One region of the Sporosarcina sp. QA0331 genome, then DNA from elsewhere that is predicted to be linked to it. Evidence: predicted binding sites of a transcription regulator. Region 1 holds the regulator's gene; each other region holds the start of a gene.
What was found. The regulator Rex, encoded in region 1, represses fermentation and respiration genes when NADH is low (regulators of the CRP and FNR family bind a similar motif). The targets are predictions, from matches to a motif close to TTGTGAAATATTTCACAA.
Positions count from the first base shown of each region.

Region 2: a site for Rex is predicted at 3,468-3,485, ahead of AC0L13_RS00520 (TIGR04053 family radical SAM/SPASM domain-containing protein). Genes of this name have one in related genera too.
Region 3: a site for Rex is predicted at 5,367-5,384, ahead of AC0L13_RS08405 (cytochrome c oxidase subunit 2A). Genes of this name have one in related genera too.

Region 1 is NZ_CM147850.1:3,400,138-3,408,114, forward strand. Features, by position in the region: gene AC0L13_RS17180 (lysostaphin resistance A-like protein) at 1-80, shown strand, start outside; gene AC0L13_RS17185 (YIP1 family protein) at 119-751, opposite strand; gene tatC (twin-arginine translocase subunit TatC) at 880-1,674, opposite strand; gene AC0L13_RS17195 (twin-arginine translocase TatA/TatE family subunit) at 1,692-1,886, opposite strand; gene AC0L13_RS17200 (redox-sensing transcriptional repressor Rex) at 1,955-2,605, opposite strand; gene AC0L13_RS17205 (ABC-F family ATP-binding cassette domain-containing protein) at 2,731-4,662, shown strand; gene tsaD (tRNA (adenosine(37)-N6)-threonylcarbamoyltransferase complex transferase subunit TsaD) at 5,106-6,128, opposite strand; gene rimI (ribosomal protein S18-alanine N-acetyltransferase) at 6,128-6,577, opposite strand; gene tsaB (tRNA (adenosine(37)-N6)-threonylcarbamoyltransferase complex dimerization subunit type 1 TsaB) at 6,570-7,280, opposite strand; gene tsaE (tRNA (adenosine(37)-N6)-threonylcarbamoyltransferase complex ATPase subunit type 1 TsaE) at 7,277-7,729, opposite strand; tRNA gene AC0L13_RS17230 (tRNA-Asp) at 7,937-7,977, opposite strand, start outside.
Region 2 is NZ_CM147850.1:101,691-109,667, forward strand. Features, by position in the region: gene AC0L13_RS00510 (EamA family transporter) at 1-749, opposite strand, end outside; gene hemG (protoporphyrinogen oxidase) at 816-2,243, opposite strand; gene AC0L13_RS00520 (TIGR04053 family radical SAM/SPASM domain-containing protein) at 2,236-3,372, opposite strand; gene AC0L13_RS00525 (PLDc N-terminal domain-containing protein) at 3,594-3,794, shown strand; gene AC0L13_RS00530 (ABC transporter ATP-binding protein) at 3,791-4,693, shown strand; gene AC0L13_RS00535 (ABC transporter permease) at 4,690-5,472, shown strand; gene AC0L13_RS00540 (hypothetical protein) at 5,589-5,816, opposite strand; gene AC0L13_RS00545 (general stress protein) at 5,953-6,450, shown strand; gene AC0L13_RS00550 (CsbD family protein) at 6,502-6,702, opposite strand; gene AC0L13_RS00555 (hypothetical protein) at 6,913-7,308, shown strand; gene AC0L13_RS00560 (flagellin N-terminal helical domain-containing protein) at 7,353-7,977, opposite strand, start outside.
Region 3 is NZ_CM147850.1:1,712,026-1,720,002, reverse strand. Features, by position in the region: gene fdhD (formate dehydrogenase accessory sulfurtransferase FdhD) at 1-123, shown strand, start outside; gene AC0L13_RS08430 (L-lactate MFS transporter) at 338-1,633, shown strand; gene AC0L13_RS08425 (hypothetical protein) at 1,693-2,250, opposite strand; gene AC0L13_RS08420 (SCO family protein) at 2,247-2,882, opposite strand; gene AC0L13_RS08415 (cbb3-type cytochrome c oxidase subunit I) at 2,940-4,571, opposite strand; gene AC0L13_RS08410 (cytochrome c oxidase subunit II) at 4,661-5,128, opposite strand; gene AC0L13_RS08405 (cytochrome c oxidase subunit 2A) at 5,157-5,306, opposite strand; gene AC0L13_RS08400 (Crp/Fnr family transcriptional regulator) at 5,486-6,184, opposite strand; gene AC0L13_RS08395 (ABC transporter ATP-binding protein) at 6,325-7,257, opposite strand; gene AC0L13_RS08390 (ABC transporter ATP-binding protein) at 7,257-7,977, opposite strand, start outside.

The DNA.
Region 1 (7,977 bases):
TCATGATTGTTCAACTGAATTACGACAGGATCGAGCAATTGCAAAACATGAAGCAAGCATTCATCATGTTTCTTCAATAAAAAAACGACTTCCCGGTTAAAGGGAGGTCGTTTTTCATTCACCCAAGTGTCGCTATTAATGAAAAGATAATAGCCCCGAAGATTAGCATAAACATAAAGATAATAACGAAGAAGATGCCGAAGATAATTGCAACAACACCGAGCCCGCGCCATGCAGAGAATCCATGGACGAGGCCGATTCCTTTACAAGCGATGACCGTTCCATATATGCCGATGCCGATCGTGATCAAATTTTGCAAGAAATAAATGCCTAGCGGCAAGTTCGTAATTCCAAAATTATCTGTCGGTACCACAAATAGCCGGGAACCGTATATCGCGATGAGCAGGAAATTTAGAGGCGCAATCCAAATCGTCAGAATCGATGATGCAGGTGTGATGTAAATCATATCAGTGAACTTGCCTCTCCCACCGAGCCATTTTCCGACCCACGTATACATTCCTGCAGTGATCACCCAGCCAATAAGTGCGCCCCCATATGTAATGATAATAGATACAATAATGATAAATGCTAACGGCATGCCGCCAAAAATGCCAGTCGTCGCCATCGCGATAGAGCCGGCGCTAATTGAGCTTAGCAGAAAAATGAGAAAGCCATATCCCGCCGACTTTTTTTCCAACATATATTGCAGCGTCTTCGTCGGCTGGTTCCAAATGGATAGTAATGGATTCATGTGTATCCCCCTTTACTTCTTATGTATATGTCAGTTCTTCACTTCCTATCATACTGGAATCATTTTGGAATTTCATTACATAAAAAATCCCGCTTCCCTGAAAACTACCCAGGAAGCGGGACACTGCTTTATTTTTCTAAATTCCCCATCACTTCATCGATTTGACGCTGCTGCTCTGCCTTTATTTCTTCCAGCTTCCGCTTCTCCTCCGCCTTCAGGAATTTTCGATACCCGACGCGGCAGATGACGATGCTAATTTCATAAAGTGCTAATAACGGGACGGTTACTAATAAATGCGACATAATATCCGGCGGGGTGATGAACGCGGCAATGACGAACAGGACGAAATATGCTACCTTCCGGATTTTCACTAACTTATTCGGGTTCAATATGCCAAGCCTCGATAGGAATAAAAGGACGATCGGCAACTGAAAGACAATTCCGAACGGGATCAGTATTTGAAATAAGAACGTAAAGTATTCATTAATCCCGACCGTCTGAGTAATCCCGAGCTCTCCCGATAATTCCTTCATGAAGTTCATGACGAATGGCACGAGAACGAAGTAGGAAAACCCAATCCCTACAATCATTAGGATAAACGCAAACGGGATATAGCTTAACGTCACTCTTCGCTCCGTCTCATGAAGCCCCGGCGATATGAACGACCAGAACTGATACATGATGACCGGTGAAATGATCACCACTGCTAAAAAGATGATGACTTTCAAGTACAGGGCAATTGGATCAACGACATTGAATGCGTGAAATTCCTCATACCCTGCCTCTGCTTGCAAAAACTTAATAATCGGCTTCGCGATGAAAAAGCTGCCGATTACCGCAATAACAAAGAAAACGACGATTACCATCAGTCGTTTTCTAATTTCATCTATATGTTCAATGACTGTTAAATTTTTTTCTTTCATCGGACAGACATCCTTACTTATTGCACATCATTTTTCTTGTCTTCCACTTTTTTGTTCGGTTCATCATCATCGGACGCAAGACCTTTTGTCGCATTTTTAAACTCGCGCAGTGAAGAGCCAAATGCCTTTCCGATTTCCGGTAACTTCTTCGGTCCAAAAATGAGCAATGCAATGACAGCGATTATAAGTAGACTTCCTACACCTGGAGCCATTTCGGACACCTCCTTCATATATAATCCATCTTACATGAAAACAGCTTGTATTACTATTGACAATACCTTTATATTTGTGAATCTTTTTCGTCATTTTTTATGAAATAAATCATCGTCTGCAGCTCCACCGACAAATCGATTGTATGAACACGCATCCAGTCGGGTGCTGCCAGCCGGACCGGAGTGAAATTGAGAATTCCTTTCACTCCGATTGCCGCCATCCGATCAGCGATTTCTTGCGCCGCCTTTGTCGGAACAGTTAAGATGACGAGTTGAATGCCTAGCTCTTTAATTTTCTCTTCCATCATATCCGGATGGAACACCGGGATATTGCTGACCATCTTTCCTTCCTTCGGTGCTTTCGGGTCGAATGCGACAACAATCCTCGTATTATGGTTCTTCTGGAAATTGTATTTCAAGAATGCATTTCCTAAACTTCCAACGCCAATCAACGCGACATCCGTCTCTTCGTCTTGATCCAACGCCCTACGGAAGAATAAAAGAAGGTCGTTCACGTCATAGCCGTAGCCTTTGCGCCCGAGCGCCCCAAAATGGGAGAAATCACGGCGAATTGTAGCGGCATCGATTTTCATTGCCTCGCTCAATTCACTGGAAGAGACGCGCTTCTTGCCCGCATTCGCGAAGTTTTGCAGAAATCTATAATATAAAGGAAGGCGTTTTGACGTTGCCTGTGGAACTCTCTGAGTCGTATCAGCCATAGCTTACCTCCTATACGTGCAATGGACCTTTTTTTATCGTACTCCAGATGCGTGCTGATGTAAAGCCAACCATTGCACCGACAGGCCCATTCGATTACACTAAAAGTGGAATAGAGGTGTGCTGAATGATCGTATTACAAGTGAATGGAATTACGAAATCCTTTTCTGGAACTGATATATTGAAAAACGTCCGTCTCGAAGTGCAGCACCGTGACCGGGTTGCGCTCGTCGGACGGAATGGTGCCGGCAAATCGACATTATTAAAAATAATTGCGGGAGAAATGTCCGCAGATTCCGGCGATTTAATCATGCCGAAAGACGTACAAGTCGGCTATCTCGAACAACATGCGGGCATTGATTCTCCCCTAACAATTTGGGAAGAAATGCTGACTGTTTTCGGACCGTTGCTTGAAATGGAAAATCGACTCCGCGGACTGGAAGCGCAAATGGCGGATCCTTCCGTTTATGAGAACCAGCAAGAATATGAGCGTGTCATGAAAGATTATGACACGTTGCAAATCGAATTCAAGGATTCGGGCGGGTATCAATACGAATCTGATATGCGTTCGGTTCTTCACGGAATGCGATTCTATCCTGAAGACTACGAGAAGCAAGTCAATCTGTTGTCCGGCGGGCAAAAAACGCGGCTGGCGCTTGCGAAAATGCTGCTCAGCAAACCGGATCTGCTCATATTGGACGAGCCGACGAACCACTTGGATATCGAGACATTAGGCTGGCTCGAAAAATACCTCGTCTCCTATGAAGGCGCGATTCTCATCGTTTCCCACGACCGCTATTTCCTTGACCAGATCGTGACGATTACGTATGAAGTGTCGAGGAAGAAAGTGACGAAGTACGTCGGCAACTATAGCGCTTATTTAGTTGAGAAGGCGAAGAACTATGAACGCGATAAGAAGTTGTACGAACGCGAGACGAGTGAAAAAGCAAAGCTCGAAGATTTCATCCAACGGAATATCGCCCGTGCTTCCACTTCCAAAATGGCGAAAAGTCGACGGAAGCTGCTTGAACGGACGGATTGGATGGAAGCGCCTGATGGTGATGAAAAGTCCGCCAGCTTCTCATTCTCCATCGAACGGCCAAGCGGCAACGATGTGCTCACATTGGACAACATCGCTGTCGGCTATAACGGCCAAGCCGTTTCTGAGCATATTCATATGCATGCATACAAAGGAGACCGGATTGCAATCATCGGACCGAACGGAATCGGAAAGTCGACGCTTTTGAAGACGCTCGTTAAAAGACAGGAGCCTATCGACGGAACGATCCGCTACGGAACAAATGTCCAATTTGGGTATTATGACCAGAATCAAGCGACGATCCTCGGTACGGGAACAGTCCTTCAAGAACTGTGGGATGAGTGGCCGATGATGAATGAAAAGGACGTCCGCTCCGTACTCGGACGCTTCCTGTTCACAGGCGAAGACGTCGAGAAGCCTGTCGCTTCATTGTCCGGCGGCGAGAAAGCACGTCTTTCATTAGCGAAGCTCATGCTTCAAAAATCGAACACACTCGTGCTTGACGAACCGACAAACCATCTTGACCTCGACAGCAAGGAAGTTCTGGAAAATGCGTTAGACGACTTTCCGGGCACAATCCTCTTCGTTTCTCATGACCGTTATTTCATTAACCGGATCGCGACGAAAGTAATTGACGTCGGTCCTTCCGGTGTCACAGAGTATCTTGGTGATTACGATTATTTCGTTGAAAAGAAAAATGAGCTGGAAGAGCTGAAAGCCGATAATAGTAATTCGGAACAGCCAAAACAGCAGAAAAACGGACGGAATGAAGAAGACAAGGAATTCAAACGGCAAGAACGCCGATTGACAAGAGCGATTGCTGAAATTGAAGAGTCGCTCGGAAAAATGGATGCCGAAATCGCTGTTCTGCAGGAAGAGTTGTTGAACCCCGATTTCGCTGATGATCATGTGAAACTGATGGAGCTGCAAGAACAGATCGACGAACTCCAAATGCAGCACGACAACCAATCAGAGGAATGGTTGAATTTGCAGGAAGAGCTCGAGATATTGAATTCATAATTCACATAAAGTGAAACTTCAACCAGTGGGGATCAACTGAATGTTAGTTGAACCAATCGGGATTTTTACTGGCTGTTGATTCCCCACTGGGAATCTTACAGAGGTAAAGCGGGATAAAGCTGTCGAATGGAATGAACACCATTTCGACAGCTTTCTTTTGTTTTCGACAAGGGTTCCCTTTTGATTTCCACAATCTTATCAACATCATCCACGTTGATATAATAGGATATGAACATAGTTATCCACGTTATCCACATTAACTGTCTTCAATACCCACATAGTTATCCAAAAGATGTCATAGTCATTCACACGAATCTTTTAATTATCCACAACTTATTAACAATTGTGCATAAGTACGAACGTTCCCTCTTGACAAGACGAATTCGTTCTAGGACAAATAAAAACGGAAATCGTCACAACTCGACGATTTCCTTCATTTATTATTATTCATCCCATGAAGCAAGCTCCATGCCAGGCCTGCCGTTCATTCCCAACGTACCTCGTTTGCCGCTCGCATACATCTCACTTCCTGCCGCCGCAATCATTGCCGCATTGTCCGTGCAAAGGGAAATCGGAGGAACGTAAAAAGGAATTCCTTCTTTTTCAAATGCTGCATCCAATGAAGCTCTTAATCCTTTATTCGCAGCTACACCACCTGCTGCGATAACTTGCTTCACACCGAATTCCTTCGCAGCCTTCAACGTCTTCTCCGTTAACACGTCGACGACACTTTGCTGGAAGCCTGCCGCTACGTGAGCCGGGTTGACTTCCCCGCCTTTTTGCTCAATATTATGTTTATAATTGATAACAGCTGATTTCAACCCACTAAAGCTGAAGTCATATGAATCCGGCTCTAGCCAAGCCCGCGGAAAATCGACTGCTTCATCGCTTTCAAGCGCAAGTTTATCGATATGCGGCCCTCCTGGATAAGGGAGCCCAAGAACACGGGCGACTTTGTCATATGCTTCTCCTGCTGCATCGTCCCGCGTTTCGCCAATCAATTTGAAAGACCCATGCTTCTCCATTAGAACTAACTCCGTATGCCCTCCGGATACGATAAGAGCTAGCAGCGGAAACTCCATTGGCTGCATCAATTGATTCGCATAAATATGCCCTGCGATATGATGAACGCCGACAATCGGCAATCCGTTAGCAAACGCGAACGCCTTCGCCGAATTAATGCCAATCAACAATGCGCCAACAAGCCCGGGACCTTCCGTCACAGAAACCGCATCCAAATCCGATGGAGTAAGCTCAGCCTTTGCTAACGCTTCCTCTATGACGAGTGTAATCTGTTCGACATGATGTCGAGAAGCGATTTCCGGCACCACGCCTCCGAACCGTTGCTGGCTCTGAATTTGCGAAGCAACGACGTTCGAGACGATCTCATGCCCATTCTTCACGACCGAAGCCGCTGTCTCATCACAGCTCGTTTCAATTCCTAGTATATACATATCTTTGTCCATTACAATTCCACCCACATGACGAGCGCATCTTCATGGTCGTCCGTATAATAGTTTTTCCGTATGCCGCCATCTTGGAAGCCCAGCTTGCGGTACAAGTTTTGCGCTGTATGATTGCTCACGCGGACTTCAAGCGTCATCAGCCTCACATCATTCACCTTGCACAGCTCAATCGCCTTGCGCATGAGCGCCTCACCGATTCCATGGCCTCTCATATGCTTCCTCACTGCCACATTCGTGATATGACATTCATCGAGCACGACCCACATTCCAAAATGCCCGATCACTTCGCCATCCGCGACTGCAACGATATAATGAGCATAATCATTCCCGGTCATCTCATGCTCGAAAACCTCTTGCGTCCACGGAGTCGCAAACGCTTCCTGCTCGATTTCGACAACTGCGGGGATATCTTCTATTGTCATCTTCCGATATTCGATACTTTTATTCACCGCTATGATCCTTCCGTTGCTGCATGAGCCAATTCGCTTCCGCCTCTGCGATACGGCGGTATTCCGGCGTAAATGCATGTATATTCTCCTCTTGCCCGCTTTGCTGCGCGATGAAGATCAATGAAGACGCCCGTGGAAGCTGCAGCGGGAACGGTGCAATAACTGCATTCTTTTTTAACTTCTCCACTATAAGCTCTCCATGCATTGCAACATCCTTACCGACAAAAAGGACTGGACGCTCCTTCTTCGCTAAAACATCCAGCAGATCCTCAATCGCAAAATGCCCGTCCTCCGCGTTGGCGATTAGCTCGCCATTCACGAATTCATATACCCCTGCGTACACATTATTTCTTCGTGCGTCCACAATCGGGCAGATCAACCCGTCAAAATAAACAGCATTCCCTGCAAGGACCTTTAAGCTTGAGACGCCAAACAATGTCTTCTTCAACGTCCAAGCCAACGTCTTCGCAATTGTCACTCCGATGCGGACTCCCGTATACGAGCCAGGTCCTTCCGATACTGCAATTGCATCTATATCTTTCGGCTTGAGTTGCACCGTCTCAAATAGCTCCTCAATAACCGGCATCGCTCGCAACGAATGATTGACAGCTATCGAAGAGTTCACCTCGGCCAAAATGGCTCCATCTTTCACAATCGCGACAGACAAAGGCGTGTTCGCCGTATCTATTCCTAACCATATCATAACGTCATCGCCTCACAAATCTTTTCAAAACGTTCCCCTTTTGGAGTGAACACAAACTTTCTCGAAGTTTCTCCGGTATGAAGAATTTGAATCTCCAATCGTTCTTTCGGTAGATCATCTTCAATTAGATGCGCCCATTCAACGACTGAAATCGCATCCCCGTAAAACAGTTCGTCCCATCCAAGATCTTCATCACTATCTGCCAGTCGATAGACGTCCAAATGATTAAAAGGAACCCTTCCTTCGTATTGCTTTAAAATTGTAAACGTCGGGCTGTTTACCGTTCGAGTAATACCTAAGCTGCGTGCAAGTGCTTTTGTGAAGGTCGTCTTCCCTGCCCCAAGATCTCCTTCCAACGTCAAAACGTCGGGAGGCGAAAGCAGCCCTGCTAATGTATTTGCAATCTGTTCAGCTTCCGATAAGGAATGAACATTGAATTCTATAGTCATCGTATTTTCCTTTCATCTCCACTTTGCTTTAGTGTACCGAAAATAAGGCGATTTCGAAAGCCAAGAGGTTTGGTGGAGGTATGTAAATGAATAATTTTGGACTTAAAGTAAACCGAATCTGCAAAAAAAATTCGCTAACAAAATATAAAAACAACAAAAAACCGATCCTGGAATAAATCCATAATCGGTTGACAGTTTAAATTAAGATGGCGGTCCCGACCGGGATCGAACCGGCGATCTCCTGCGTG
Region 2 (7,977 bases), 860 kb from region 1:
AGCTCGATCGCGCTTAGAATCGATGCCGTTCCCGTACCGACTTTTGGAATGCCGATAGAGAATAGAAGGATGGGCAGGATAATGCCAAACACTCCTAAAATTAAGCCGTATACCCATAAGCCGTTTATCAATGTACCGTCCCAGATGATCTGAGGCTCTTGGAAAAAAGTGATAGCGAGAGCAGCGAAGAAAGACATGAACAGTAGCCTTGTCAGCATGTCCATCCCCTCTACTTGGCGTTGATTCACCATGAGGAATGCAGAGAAGCTGACAGCCGCTGCCATTCCCCAAGCCCATCCTTGCCATGGAATGCCGCTAAGATCTGCATCAAGGACGCCTGCTGCAAAAACTGTGCCTCCGAATAAAAACAGTAATGAAATGACTTCAATTCGCTTCGGCAGGCGCCGGCGAGCGATGCAGTCGAAAAGCATGCCGATCCAAGTGAATTGGAAAAGCATGACGACAGCGAGGGAAGCGGGCATTAAACTGACGGCTTTCCCATAAACTGTTCCTGTGATTGCCGTTAGTGTACCGGCAATCACAAGCGTAAAACCACCGCCGAACTTCGGAAGCTTTCGACGGACAACAAGATAAATGAGTGAGGCTAATAGAAAGCCGGTATAGTATTGGCTTGTCACTGCCTGAGGTGCTGTATACCCGTCCGCAATGGCCAATTTAATGATCGTAGAAAGAATTCCATAGCTGCACGCTCCAAGAATGACGAACAGCGGATACATCCAAGGTTTCATCATACATCCTCCAGTCCACGCAATAGTATAACATGGACAGGAAATAACAGGGGAGACTGACACAATTCATATGAATTTCAAATAATCCAATACGTCACCTGCCGCCTGTTTTCCTTGTAGGATACAATCCGGGACCCCAACACCTTCATATCCAGCCCCGCAAAGAAAAACTCCAGGCTTTGTCTGCTGCAATGCTTGTCGAACGGCTGCAAGCTCCTCGACATGATTTACGGGATACTGCGGCATGGCTTTAACGGCTCTTGTCACTTCATGAAAGAGCGGTTTCGCGGTAATGCCCATAATTTCTTTCAAATCGGACTGGACCTTTTGCAGCAACTGGTCGTCCGTCAAGTCGACCCAATCTTGCGCTTGTTCGTTTCCGACGTAGCAGCGCAGCAGAACTTTATCCTTCGGTGCTGAATGGCTCCACTTCGAGGAGGTCCATGTACACGCAGTGAGATCTTTTCCTTCTTTGCGGGGAATGACAATCCCGGTTCCGTTCAGCGGATTGGGGATTGTGGCTGCGTCATATGCCAGTGCGATATTGGCGACGGATACGTAGTTGATCTTATGCAGCCACGTAGTGCCCGGCTCGCTCCGCAGTAGCTTTGCTGCCTCCGAAGAGGGAAGGGCCATGATGAGACCGTCTGCTCGTATTGATTCTCCTGTACTTAGTTGAACGGTATATTGGCGATCTATTTCCGAAATAGATTCGACACTGCAATCCGTGAGCAAATGAACGTCCTTCATCGCTTCGGTCAATCGGTCTATAAGTGTTTGCATACCGTGTTTATATGTCAAGAACATGCTTTTTTTGGCTATCTCGGGATATTGATGGCTTTCAACGGAGGGTTGTTTGCCCTTCAGCATCCCTTTAATTAAACTGCCATGTTTGCGTTCGAGTGCCAAGAAGTGTGGAAATGTAGCTTTCGTACTGATCTTTCGGGCATTACCGGAATAAATTCCGCCAAGCAGTGGTTCCGTAATATGTTCCAGCACTTCCTTCCCTAGACGTCGTTCAACAAAATGTCCGAGTGATTCATCTTGGGATCCGGTTTTTCTTGGCATGAATATGTCCATGGCGGCACGTGCTTTTCCCATGGGGGAAATGAGTCCGGTTTTTAAAAATGGAGTCAGCTTTGTAGGGATTCCTAGAACGAGTCCCAATGGCATAGGGTGTAGCTTTTTGTTCAAATATATATAATTAGCTCTAGCTTTCGGGTTAGTGCCGACGAGTTCATCCTCCAGTCCAAGCTCTTTGGATAACTCAATGATTGGTAGTTTCCTTGATAAAAAAGAATCCGGCCCCTTCTCGATAATGAAGCCATCCCGTTCAACTGTCTGAATCCTTCCTCCCAATACGCCGCTTTTTTCGATGACATGAATTGTTAACGGGATATTCCGTTTCTCCGACAATTTCTTTGCGTAGTAGGCAGCACTAAGCCCTGTAATTCCGCCGCCAAGGACAACTATATGTTTTCGGCCATTATTCATATGTTGTCACCCCAAGCTCATTTTTTCGAAGAGCTTTTGGAATATAGGAACAAGAAGGATCACTTTCTAAGTAATCACCTGTCATTGCAAATGCTCGAGACCTAGATCCCCCGCATACTTTATTGAATTCACAAACGCCGCACTTGCCCTTTAAGAGAGATTTGTCGCGTAATTCCCGCATGATCGGAGAGTTTTGGTAGATATCTGTGAGAGACCGCTCGCGGATATTTCCACAAGAAACGGGTAAAAAGCCGCTTGGATAAACTTCACCGATATGGCTGATGAAGACGAATCCATCTCCATCATTCACAGGTTTTGGCGCTCTGCCCAATACATCTTTCCTTTTTGATTCCCTCTCATCCATTTTACTTTCAGCATTTTGTTCTTCCTGAAGGAATACACGCCTGTAGTGCGGAGCCTCGGTCGTTTTAACTCCATAAGGCATTGTTTGTTGTATTTGATACAGCCATTTCATCACTTTCTCATGTTCTTCAGCACTGATCATATCCTTTTCCTGGCCGCGTCCTGTCGGTACGAGGAAAAATGTACTCCAAAGAACAGCTCCCATGTCTTTCACTTTTTCGGCAATTGCTTCGAGATCATGAAGATTGTAATTAGAGATAGTTGTATTCACTTGTATCGGGATATTCAGTTCTTTTAAATACTCGATTCCTTTCATTGTCCGATCAAAGGAACCTTTTGTTCCCCGGAAGTGATCGTGGATTTCTGCACAGGAGCCGTCCAAACTGAAGGCCCAGCGTGATAACCCGACCTCCTTCGCTTTACGGATTGCTTCACGTGTCACTTTTGGAGTGGCGCTAGGCGTCATCGATACTGGAAGGTTTTTTTCTTCGATTGCATACTTGGCGAGTTCAAACAAGTCAGGTCTCATTAAAGGGTCGCCGCCAGTAAAGACGAATAACGGATTATCCATTAAAGCGATTTCGTCAATCAGCTTTTTTCCCTCTTCAAACGACAATTGCCATGGATTTGGCTTGTATTGTGCTTCGGCACGGCAATGTAAGCATTTTAAAGCGCAAGCACGTGTAACTTCCCAAATGACGATGAAAGGATACTTATCATAGTCCCTTTCATGTTGAAAATTTCGATCCTTGAATAAAAGATTCATAAATAGCACTCCTACTTTATAGTTGTGACTTTTTGATTCATAAGAATGAGAAGGATTTCTTTCCCCACCATCATAAGAAAAGGGATCACTGTTTGCTGTGATATTCGTCACATCTAGTTAGTCAAAATGAGATCCTCAAAAAATAATTGGATTTTGTTATGTACAATATATAACAGGGGTGTTATACTTGGTATATAACAAAGGGAGAGGTTGTGACGTTCATGTCTGAACTTGCAAACATACCTTGGAATCTTATTTTGCCGATACTAGTACTTCAACTGATTTTGATGGTAGTCGCTCTAGTCGATATCATACGGCATCAGCGGACGAATGGGCCGTTCATCATGTGGATTTTCATCATATTACTAGGGAACATCATCGGATCAATTTTGTATTTCATTTTTGGGAGGCGGCAAGAATGACGCAATTGCTGCAAGTGAATAATCTAACAAAGATATATGGAAGTCATAAAGTCGCAGATTCGATTTCATTCGAATTGGAGCCAGGAACTTCTACAGCATTGATCGGTCCGAATGGGGCGGGAAAGACGACTACGCTGTCCATGCTTGCTGGACTTGTTACGCCATCAAGTGGTTCGATTTTATTCCAGGGGCAGGCGAAGCCGGATATACGGTCTTCCATCGGCTACCTTCCGCAGTATCCAAAGTTCTTTCCTTGGTTGACTGCACTGGAATTCGCGGAGATGGCTGCCGTGTTGAGCGGAGTTGAGAAAAGGCAAGCATTAGCGGAAGCGAAGAAGACGCTCGAGTTTGTCGGTCTTGGAGATGCTATGAAGAAAAGAACTGGAACGTTTTCTGGAGGGATGAAGCAACGGCTAGGATTGGCACAGGCGATTGTCCACGGACCGGAGCTGCTCTTGTTAGATGAACCAGTATCAGCTCTTGACCCTGTTGGACGAAGGCAAGTGATGAACTTGTTGAAGGAACTACAACAGAAAACGACAATTTTATACTCAACCCATATTTTGAACGATGCAGAAGAAATGACAGACCAGCTGCTATTCCTTCGGAAAGGTGTCCTTGTCGAAAATGGATCGCTGGATTCCATCCGAGAGAAATACGCCAACCCACGCATTCTTATCGAGTTTGGATCAGTCGAAGAAGCAGAACGGTTTACTGCACTGTCACCATGGAAAGTTAAAGCGGAAAAGAAGCAAGTGTCCATTGATGCTTTGAAGGAAGAGATAGGCACATCTGAAGTTATCGCATTGCTGCATGCAGAAGCCCTTCATATTCGGAAGGTGGAATTGCAAACGGCAAGCTTGGAAGAAATCTTCATGAAAGTGGTGATGGGGGAATGAGCAGCTTCAGTGTATTGCTACGCAAGGAATGGCGTGAAAATGTCCGTAACTTCAAGCTGTATTGGATTCCAATCGTGTTTGTCATCTTTGGAGTGCTCGAGCCGGTCACGAATCATTTCCTTCCTGAAATTATGAAGAGTGTCGGCAACTTGCCGGAAGGGACGAATTTTGCTTGGCCGGAGTTCCGAGGGGAAGATATTTTTGTCTCATTGATGGGCCAATACCAGACAATCGGCATCCTTGTTATCATCCTCGCTTTCATGGGTTCCATTTCAGGTGAGCGGAAAACTGGTACTGCAACGCTTCTATACGTGCGTCCTATGTCGTTTGGACAATATTTTCTTAGTAAATGGGTAGTCGTCAATGCAATTGTATTAGCTAGCGTTTGGTTAGGTTTTTTCGCGGCGTGGTATTATATTCAAATTTTATTCAACTCAGTGTCAGCAGGGGAAGTCTTTACGTTTTTAGGAACGTATAGTTTGTGGTTGGTTTTCGCTGTGACAGTCGTTCTTGCATTCAGTGCGTGGACGTCTACGGGAGGGGTTGCCGGGCTATCTATCTTAGTCCTGCTCGTTTTCCAAATCATCGACGGAGTCGTCGGCGCATACTGGACAGTGACCCCGTGGAAGTTGAGCACATACGCATCATATGCATTCAGCGCATCTGGAGAGCAATCAGCCTATTGGATGAGCGTCGGGTTGACGGTTGCCCTTATCATTTTGCTTATCCTTTTCGGAATGTATATGTCGAAAAAGAATGCAGCAAAGACATTAGTATAACAGGAATTAGACAGGGCGTAATTGAAGTTTACTGACATTTCCCGGGGAATATCGACAGGTGACGACAAAAGTAGAGGATTGGAATTTCACAGTATTCCACCTCTACTTTTTTGTGTTTATTTATATTTTTCTTCGCTGGACGAACTGCTTTTTGTTTTATGGTGATGTTCTTCCTCATATTCTTCCAATCTTACATCCTCTAATGGAATTGGATCGACATTTTGCATATCTTCGTGCATATCGTAGATGCTTTCCTTGTCAGTCGGCAAGTTTTCCGGATTGTCCATGAATGAGCCTTCGGCGTCTTTCCGATCCTCTGAAGTAAAAGTTTTTTTCTTATTCAATGAAAGCACTTCCTTTCTGTTCTTATTCTATTCACGCGATTCATTGAGACTAAACATGGCGCATATTTCATGGAAAGGTGTTTTCCATGGTTTCTAGGGGTAGAGTAATGAAAACAAAAGAAAAGGAGTGTTTAGCGTGGAAAAAAGATACGTCGGTACGTTGAATAAAATTGACGCGGCATTGTATAAGATTACGGAACTGACCTCACAGGGCTATTCAGAAGACCAAATACACGCTGTCGCAAATACGGATGACGATCTTGCACAATTGCGCAGGCAAACGTTTGTCGCTTTGGATGGGAGGGAAGCAGAGAACTTTCTTGATCGGTTCAAAGGAATGTTTATTGACAATCAGCCGAAGCAGCAAAAAATATTCGAAGAGATGGGCTTCTCCAGACAGGAAGCAGATACTATTTATAATGAGATGAAAGATGGAGGCATCGCGATTTTTGTTGACAATGTTGAACCTGATGTATCGATTGAGGGACGTGGAAGCGGAGAAGTCGAGGATACAGAAAGGGATATTCGAGCAACAATGATCGATAGGCAAACTATGTTGCCCGCTGATGATATATTAGAGCCGAAAGATGAATATGGAGACTCTGTTCCACGAATTAATACCGACAATCTATAGTGAAGGAAGGCTGTCTCCCTGTCCTGAGGAGACAGCCCACCATATACCTTTTTAACGCTTCTGATTTTTGTAATTGCCAAAACGATCCTTGAATTCGCCGACTTCCTGTTGTGCTTCACCTTTCAATTTGTCCAATTTGCCTTCCGCCTGCAGCATTGCATCATCCGTCGCATTACCTAATTGGTCTTTTACTTCACCTTTGGCTTTATTAACCGCGCCTTTGAACTTGTCTGAGTAATTGTTGTCTTTCATAATAAAAACCTCCTCAAAGAGTAGTAGTTTTTAAATACCCGATAGGGAAAAAGGCAAACGTAAAGACCAGGACAGCCCAAAGTTCTAACTTGGCAAGAGTGTTAAGTCCTTGTGAATTATGTCGAAAATTTGGTTAAACTTACCTGTCCCTACTTTTCACAGATTTATATAATAGAAACGTACATAATAGCATTTCTTGGAGGAGATGGAATGATAAGAAAAGGTCGTTTTGCAGTTTGGAACGGTAAAGAATATCCCATCGTATCCCAACGACGTACATATTATTTGCAATCCGATAATCCGGAAGATAAGGAAATAGGGTTTGTCGAAATGGGCGCGAATGGACATTTATTCAAGGAAGTTAGCACCGAGGAATTGGAAGACGCTTATGAAGTGTTTCCCTATGCGATGCTATCGGGTTATCGCTTTGCGTTGGAGAGTTATGAGAAGGAGAGCGGCATGGCGATGCTTGTGACGAATAATCCATTTGCTCAAAAGAAAGTTGCGGTCAGCCCTTATGGAAAAGATGAGTTTCGTATTGATCTTCCAATAGAAGAAGTTACCATCTTGGAAGACCGCGTTCCTATTTTAGGATTTGAGAAGTGAAGAACAGGCTGTCCGTAAAGTGAAGTTTCTTATCGGACAGCCTGTTACGTTTGTTTAATCAGCTGAAGGACGGATTGAGCTTGTTGCATATGCAAGGAAAGGATATACTGACTGGCTTGCAGAAGAATATTTGCTTTCGTCAGCGCCAGCATTTCTTTAGCGATATCGACATCCCTAATTCGCGACTCGGCAGCAGTCAGGTTTTCTTCCATTGTCAGTGCATTATTATAGCTATGTTCCAACCGATTCACGTAAGCGCCCATTTTGGAACGTTCGGATGAAACGGTCTGTATGGCTTTATCCACTGAAGCTATTGCTTTGTCGGCATCTTCACGGGTGGCGATAGAGGCATCCGTCAGTGAAAGAGCGTCAATGCCCATATTGCCAATAGAAAATTCGATCGACTGTCCTGCATTCGCTCCTGCTTGTGTTTTGAATGATGAACTGGACCCATCAAGCAATTTCCTCGTATTGAATTCCGTATCTGTCGATGTGCGTTGAATCTCCTTTTTAAGCTCCTGGAATTCCTGATTGAGCAATTCACGATCAGCATCTGTCAACGTGTCATTTGCTGCCTGAACACTTAGTTCGCGCATGCGCTGAAGCATAGCGTGAGATTCATTCAACGCGCCTTCTGCCGTCTGAAACAATGAAATACTATCTTGGATA
Region 3 (7,977 bases), 1.7 Mb from region 1:
CTTTCAAAATCAGCGCCGACTGAGCTGGCTATAAATCTTGCTGAAGAGTTAGGTATAACTGCTGTTGGATTCATTAGAGGCGAATCATTCAATGTCTATACACATCCGGAAAGAATAAAATAACGACTTTTCTCTGTTTTTCGACTAAATTAACTTTTTAGTGACAAACCCAAATAATGGTGGTACTATGTCGGAAATGTGACAAAAATATGTCTCTTGATTTTTTATTATTCTAATAGAATGTAATTTTTTTCATTTTATTAAGGGTTTTCTTTATAAAAAGATGGAGATATATTTAATTGGCATATTACTTTATCATTAAAGGGAGATGTGAAAAATGAAAGGGAAATCGAAGAAGACGAAGAACAGATGGTTGATTGCCGCTTCTGCTGTCGGGATTCATATTTCAATCGGTTCCGTGTATGCTTGGAGTAACTTTACAAACCCCCTCATCGACCAATTCGGATGGTCGACTAGCCAAGTTCAATTGACGTTTAGTATCGCAATTTTATTTCTTGGCCTGTCTGCTGCATTTCTTGGTCATTTCGTTGAAAAGCATGGACCTCAGAAAGCTGGAATACTTGCAGCGACTTGCTTCGGTGTGGGTGTAATGGGAGCCGGTTTTGCCGTGAGCATGTCTTCGCTTACGCTATTGTACGTTTTTTATGGGGTATTAGGTGGAATTGGATTGGGTGTAGGCTATATCGCTCCCGTTTCCACACTAGTGAAATGGTTTCCCGATCGACGTGGGCTGGCAACTGGAATGGCCATTATGGGGTTTGGCTTTGCAGCTGCGATCAGCAGTCCAATAATGGAAGCGCTTATTAATTCGGTTGGCTTACAAAACACTTTTTATATACTGGGAGCGTCTTATTTATTAATAATGATTGTCTCTTCTCTTTATCTCGAAAAACCTGAGGAAGGTTGGGCACCAGCAGGTTATGTTAAAAAACTAGAATCTGGAAAAATCGAAGCAAAAGTTGACTTAGCGCAATTGACAGCGAACGAAGCTGTCAAAACTAAACGCTTCTACTATCTATGGATGATGCTGTTCCTAAATGTCACTTGTGGAATCGCCATTTTGTCTGCGGCAAAACCTCTTGCTATAGAAAGTATCGGCATGACAACAGTACAAGCTGCTGCACTCGTCGGTGTTCTTGGTCTCTTTAATGGAGCTGGAAGGCTTGGATGGGCATCTATTTCCGACTATATCGGCCGAAGACATACGTATACAGCGTTTTTCGTTATCCAATTGGTCCTTTTTGCCCTTCTTCCATTTACAACAAACGCTATTCTATTCCAAGTGATGCTCGCCATCATTTATACTTGCTATGGCGGCGGTTTCTCATGTATACCGGCGTATATCGGCGATATTTTTGGAACAAAACAACTCGGGGCAATTCATGGATATATTTTAACTGCTTGGGCGGCTGCAGGCATTGCTGGACCTATGTTTGCGGCATGGATGAAAGACACGACGGGAAGCTATGAAAGCAGCTTGCTGTTTTTCTCCGGTCTCTTTGCGATCGCTTTAGTAATCTCGATCTTAATCCAAGTTGATATCAAAAAAGTAAGAGCTGAACAGCATAAATCAAAAAATTCAAATGTAGTACAAACTGCTAAGAGCGTTTAATATTTTTATAATATGCAACCCCTACTCCTTGATGTAAGGAATAGGGGTTGTGCTTCCTTTTAAACCGCTTCATACTTATTCGTAAAAGCAAGATAGAGCAAGTAGATCGTGAAGCAGATAGCCATCGTCATATAGCCCCACCCAAGAGCGAGCTGATCGATGAGCAAGTAGTTATTGCATAGTTGAATAGGTGCTTTTATATAAAGAAAACCCATTATATAAAACAATAGAGTAAAAGTGACCAAAATAACTTTTTTTCCGGCCGGACCGATTTTTTTCCAACTATCACGTAATGGAATACCAGCAAGAAACGGCAAACTGATGAATTTGAATATCTCCACAGTCATAATTGTCAATGCATCATCCATCGTTAACGGAATCATCCAATACACCATGATAAGTGTAAATAGTAAAATACCTGGTATCCCATCCCCATTCCATTTAGCAAAGAACGTAGGAAACTTACGTCTGAAAAAAACGGCCATTAAAAAGCCGGAAAATATAAGAAGCGGCATTTGCATATGCATGTGCATGATCATTATTGATTCGAGCACATCTGCAACGACTGGAATTGCAAGGAAGATGAACAATGCCGCTCCATATACTGCCTGTTTCATGACCTCCCCTCCCTACCGCCCAGTACTTCCATGAGCTTTTCTGCAGCCTCATCCACATTTGTATAATCCATAACTTCTTCTAATTTTCCTTCGCCATCTACAAGGTAGAATGCCGAATTATGTGTGAAATTTCCGTAATCATCTGGAATGACGATGACGCCGAACTCTTTCAATAGCCCTTCCAATTGCTGCTCGTTCGGAATTCTCGCCATTCGCCATGTCTCGCCATCACTATTGAACATATTTTTATAAATGTCTAAAGTGGCGGGATCATCTCTTGAAGGATCAAAACTGATACTAAGAAAGTCGATATCCTTACCAATGTATTTCAGTGGAATCTTCTCATACAACTCGGACATATTCATCTCGAGATCAATGCAAACAGTTGTGCAAGATGAGTAGAAAAAAGTTATAAGAATATAATTTCCTTTGAATTCATCTATCGAATATACCCGTCCCTCACTATCCTCCATCTTGACATCGGGAAATTCAGGTTTGTCTTTCAGCAATTGATTCACACGGGCTTTTTCGGCAGTAAATGCTGTGAATCCATCAGTTCCGATAAAAATGATAAGTAATCCGACTAGCACTACTACCGCACTAGCCAATTTCGTATATCGAGTTGACATGATACCCACTCCTCAATTGTTTTCAAGAAAGGGTGGCCACTCAACGGGACCGCCCTTTTATCACCATGTTATGAATGGAGGTGATCCCGGCGGAGCATTGACGATCAGATCGACTAATGGTACGACATAACCCATGGAAACGACTACTAACATGACAACAATCCATAATCCCCACCGATCCGTCCACATCGGAGTTGCCTCTTCGGGCGTCTCCGTCTCGGCGACTGGAAATTGCGTCTCTCCTCTTGGAGCAAAGAACATCATATGGAATACAGCGAATACTTGGATGAGTACACCGATAATTAGGAACGTCCCTCCTACAGCGAGGAAAAGCAAGTACGGATCCCAACCGAGTGCTGTTGCATTATCCCCATATGTCGTATAGGATGTTCTTCTAGGAGATCCAAGCAATCCGACCCAGTGCATGGCAACGGACATGGACAACATACCGACAGTCCAGATGATTGTTTGCATAATGCCGATTTTATTCATCATTGGCGTCAATACCCGATTAGATATATAAGGGATCAACCAATAGCTAATGCCGAAAAATGTCAGAATTACAGACGTGCCGACTGTCAAATGAAAATGGCCGACTACCCATAACGTATTGTGCACGACTTGATTCAATTGGTTAGTTGTTTGTGCAATCCCTCCAGCCCCTGCCGGAATGAATGCAATCATCGCGATCATTGGAGCGAGGAACCTGACATCTCCCCAAGGCAATTTCTTCAGCCAACCGAATAACCCTTTTCCTCCTAATTTACGACCGGTTTTTTCAAAGACATAAAACATTGCGAAAGCTGTCATCAAAGAAGGAAAACCGATAGCAAGGCTCATGAACAGATGAAGAAATTTAAGAGTTTGCGTCATGCCAGGATCGACAATTTGATGGTGGAATCCTCCTGGTATATTTGAGATTACTAACAAGATGACGACTACCCTTGTCAATGTATCGCTAAATCTACGTCCTCCGATGATTTTCGGAACGACTACATACCATGCGGATACAGCTGTCAAATACCATATGTTCACTAATGTATGGCCGAACGACCAGAATAGCGTCCGGCTAAGCATTACGTTGATCGTAGCTTTCCAACCGAATGACCATGCAATCAACGTCAACACCTCAATTGTGACACCGATACTCCCGAAAAACAGTAGAACGAATACACCTGTTGCGAAGAACGCGAAAATCGGAATATGCTTGCCTGGATTCTGTTTACGCCATTTTGCTACGCTTATGAAAGCTCCGAAAGCGCACATCCATACTCCGATGACGATAAGTGCTAGACCAATATAAAAATATGGTGACGCTGCCATCGGCGGATAAAATGTATACAGGACGGACGCTTTATTCATAAGTATTGGAATAACTGCTACGACAAGACCAATCACTTTCAACCAAAAGCCGGTCCATGCCATTTTTCTCACTTTCGACGATAAACCGCCTATTGTGTGAGACAAGCTAGCATAGAAATACCCGATCGTAAAGAAAGCTGTTAATACAAGTACGAGCAATACACCATGAGCGGTTAAAACTTGATAGTAATTGAACCAGTGCGGCAGCTGCATGAGGCCGGCTCTTTCCAAACCTTGCAGCAACCCTAATGCACCACCGATAAGCAAAGCGATAAAGGCAACGATCATATATGATTTTGTCAATTTGGCATCTTCCGGCCCGATCCCCATCACTTTATTTGATGTATCCTTGAAGGCCGTTTTTAATTTCTTTTCTTTTTGACGAACGTTAACTGCCGTATTCAAGATACTTCCCTCCTTTATTTCACCGTAATTGTCGTGCTCATATGCTGATGCCCTGCGCCGCAATACTCATTGCATAACACGAGATATTCCCCAGGTTTATCGAATGTTTGCGTCGCTTTTTGGATATGACCTGGCATAACCATCGCGTTCAAGTTTGTGTTAGCAACTTGGAAACCGTGCACAACATCCTTCGATGTCATAATGAAAGTGACTGTTGAACCAGCCGGAATTTCAATATTCCCCGGATTGAAGTTGAAGACTTCCAAAGTCATGACTACTTCATATTCATTGTCGTCGGTCTTATAAACGCCCGGCTTATCAAACGGAGCAGTTTCATCCACCTTTTGCGGGTCAATTGTCTCTTTATGGCTCGGTGGCCCCATCCCGAAAGCAAAAGTTTGATAGCCCGTAATAAGCATGAAAATGACAAGCATCCCACCGCTCAATAGTAACCAGATCTCTTCATAGCGATTCATTTTCATCTTTCTTCCTCCTAATCTCTATCGTGTATTAGTAGCGGTACATATAAATGGCGAATAGCAATACCCACATCACCAGGATGACAAGTCCCACGATACCGACAGAAGCCATTGTCCCTTTCACGGTATTTTCATCTTCTTGTTCCTGCTTATTTTTAATCGGTGCTTCATGCAAATTCATTTCGAATCACCTCCATAGCTTTATTGTTGTTTTTATAATAGTTGATAACGGTTCTCATCAATGTGATGTACATCACATTAACGAGATCAAAAGTGGCAAACCTATGACATTGAATCCACCAAAAAAGCCATTTTGCAACTACATGATCGTAGTTTGCAAAATGGCTATCAATTAATGATTCAAGTGAAATTGAGCAATTCATCTTTCAGCATTTCTGGACGTATCAAATATTCCCCTTCTTCCAATCGCACCGCATCGTCTTTGCGCAGCTGTGAAATCATCCGGTTGACTGACTCTCTCGAAGTGCCGATCATATTGGCTAGATCTGCATTTTTAAAGCGGGTATTCAACTTCACCCAGCCTTCCTTCCCGATGACAGCAGATCCATGTGTTTCACAAAGCCTAAGCAATAACAACAAAATCCGTTCATTCGCACTGCGCAATGCAAGCTCCTCTAACCTTTGCTGCAAATTGACGATTTGATCGCCAAGCATCCTGAAAAGCTTAATCGACAAAGAAGGATTCGACATAAGGACCTGTTCGAAATCTTTGATTGCAATCGAAAAGACTTCACTATCCTCAATCGCTTGTGCATGGGCTGGGTAGTGACCTTGACGGAAGAAACCGACATGTGGAAACAAGTCCCCGTGCTGTTTAAAATGCAAGACTTGTTCTTTGCCCGCTTGGTCGTTCCTAAATATTTTAATCTTCCCTGCCGTCGCAATAAATACATGGGTGATCGGATCACCTTGCAAAAATAAAATAGTTCTATCGGTAAGCTTACGCCGATTCATAATTGAAAGAAAAGGCTTCAATTCTTGGTCAGATAAGTCTTTAAAAAACATTGCATTTTTCAGAAGTTCAATTTCCGAGTCCATTTTATCTCTCCTTCGAATGAAACATAACTGTCCAAATAAATTAGCTGCTTATATTGTAACATTCTATCGCAAGAAATCGGCTCAGAAACAGAAAACCGCCATGACATCGTAATGATTGACGTCATGGCGGTAGAACTTCATTAGTTGACTTGTGATTTCATTTCTTTGAACTCTTTATCAGAACAGAGAACGAAATGACCTGGATTCACTTCACGGAATTCCACTTTTTCATCTGGACCGTAATTATGTTTTTTCGGATCATACGCTTGTCTTACGCGTGTCCGTTCATAAATCGGATCTGGAAGTGGAATTGCAGATAATAATGATTTTGTATAAGGATGAAGAGGATTTTTGTATAATTCATCCGCAGGAGCCATCTCAACGAGTTTCCCAAAGTACATTACGCCGATCCGGTCTGAAATGTATTTTACCATAGATAAGTCATGCGCAATGAATAAATACGTTAATCCTTTTTCCTTTTGCAACTCTTTCAAGAGGTTGACAACTTGCGCTTGAATCGATACGTCTAGTGCAGAAATCGGTTCGTCAGCGATAATGAATTCAGGATTGACGGCTAGCGCACGGGCAATCCCGATCCGTTGCCGCTGTCCTCCCGAGAATTCATGCGGATAACGCTCCGCATGCTCTTTATTCAAACCGACTGTTTCTAGCAACTCGATAACTTTCTGTTTCCGCTCTTTCGGATTTTTAACAAGTCCATGAACATCCAATCCTTCAGCGATGATGTCAAGGACTTTCATCCGTGGATTTAACGATGCGTATGGATCTTGGAAAATCATCTGCATCTTCTGATTCAAATCCTTCATTTCTGATTTCGATTTATTCGCATGCACACTGACTCCGTCGTAAAGGACTTCGCCGTCAGTTGCGTCATAAAGTCGAATGATTGTCCTGCCAGTTGTCGATTTACCGCAACCGGATTCACCGACTAGCCCGAATGTCTCTCCGCGATAAATATCAAAGCTGATACCGTCAATTGCCCGGACTTCGGATGACTTCCCTACATTGAAATATTGTTTCAAGTTTTTCACTTCAAGCAATTTTTCAGCCATCATGCATCCCCTCCAGTCGCTTGCTCATAATATCTGCTCCCACGGAATGTCTTCATCCGCTCAATGATTGTCTTAGGAGGATCCACTTGTGGTGCATTTGGATGCAACAGCCAAGTTGCAGCATAATGTGTATCACTCACTTTGAAGAACGGAGGCGGTTGTTCCATATCAATCTTCAAAGCATATTCACTTCTTAGCGCGAATGCATCCCCAACAGGCGGATCCAATAGATCAGGCGGTGTACCTGGAATTGCATATAGCTTTTCCTCCGTCAAATCCATAGACGGCATCGAGCTAAGAAGCCCCCATGTATATGGATGTTGCGGGTTATAGAAGATTTCATCTACCGTACCCACTTCCACAATCCGCCCGCCATACATAACAGCAACCCGATCAGCGACATTTGCCACGACACCTAAATCATGTGTAATGAAGATGATCGACGTATCGACCTTTTTCTGGATATCCTTCATCAATTCAAGGATTTGTGCCTGTATTGTTACATCAAGGGCAGTCGTTGGTTCATCGGCAATCAAAACTTTCGGATTACAAGCGAGCGCTATTGCAATTACGATCCTTTGTCTTTGCCCGCCGGAAAATTGGTGAGGATACATTTTAAAACGGTTTTCCGCATTCGGTATCCCAACCATATTCAATAATTCGATGCCGACTTCTCTTGCTTTTGCCTTGCTTACTTTTTGGTGCTTCAAAATCGGCTCC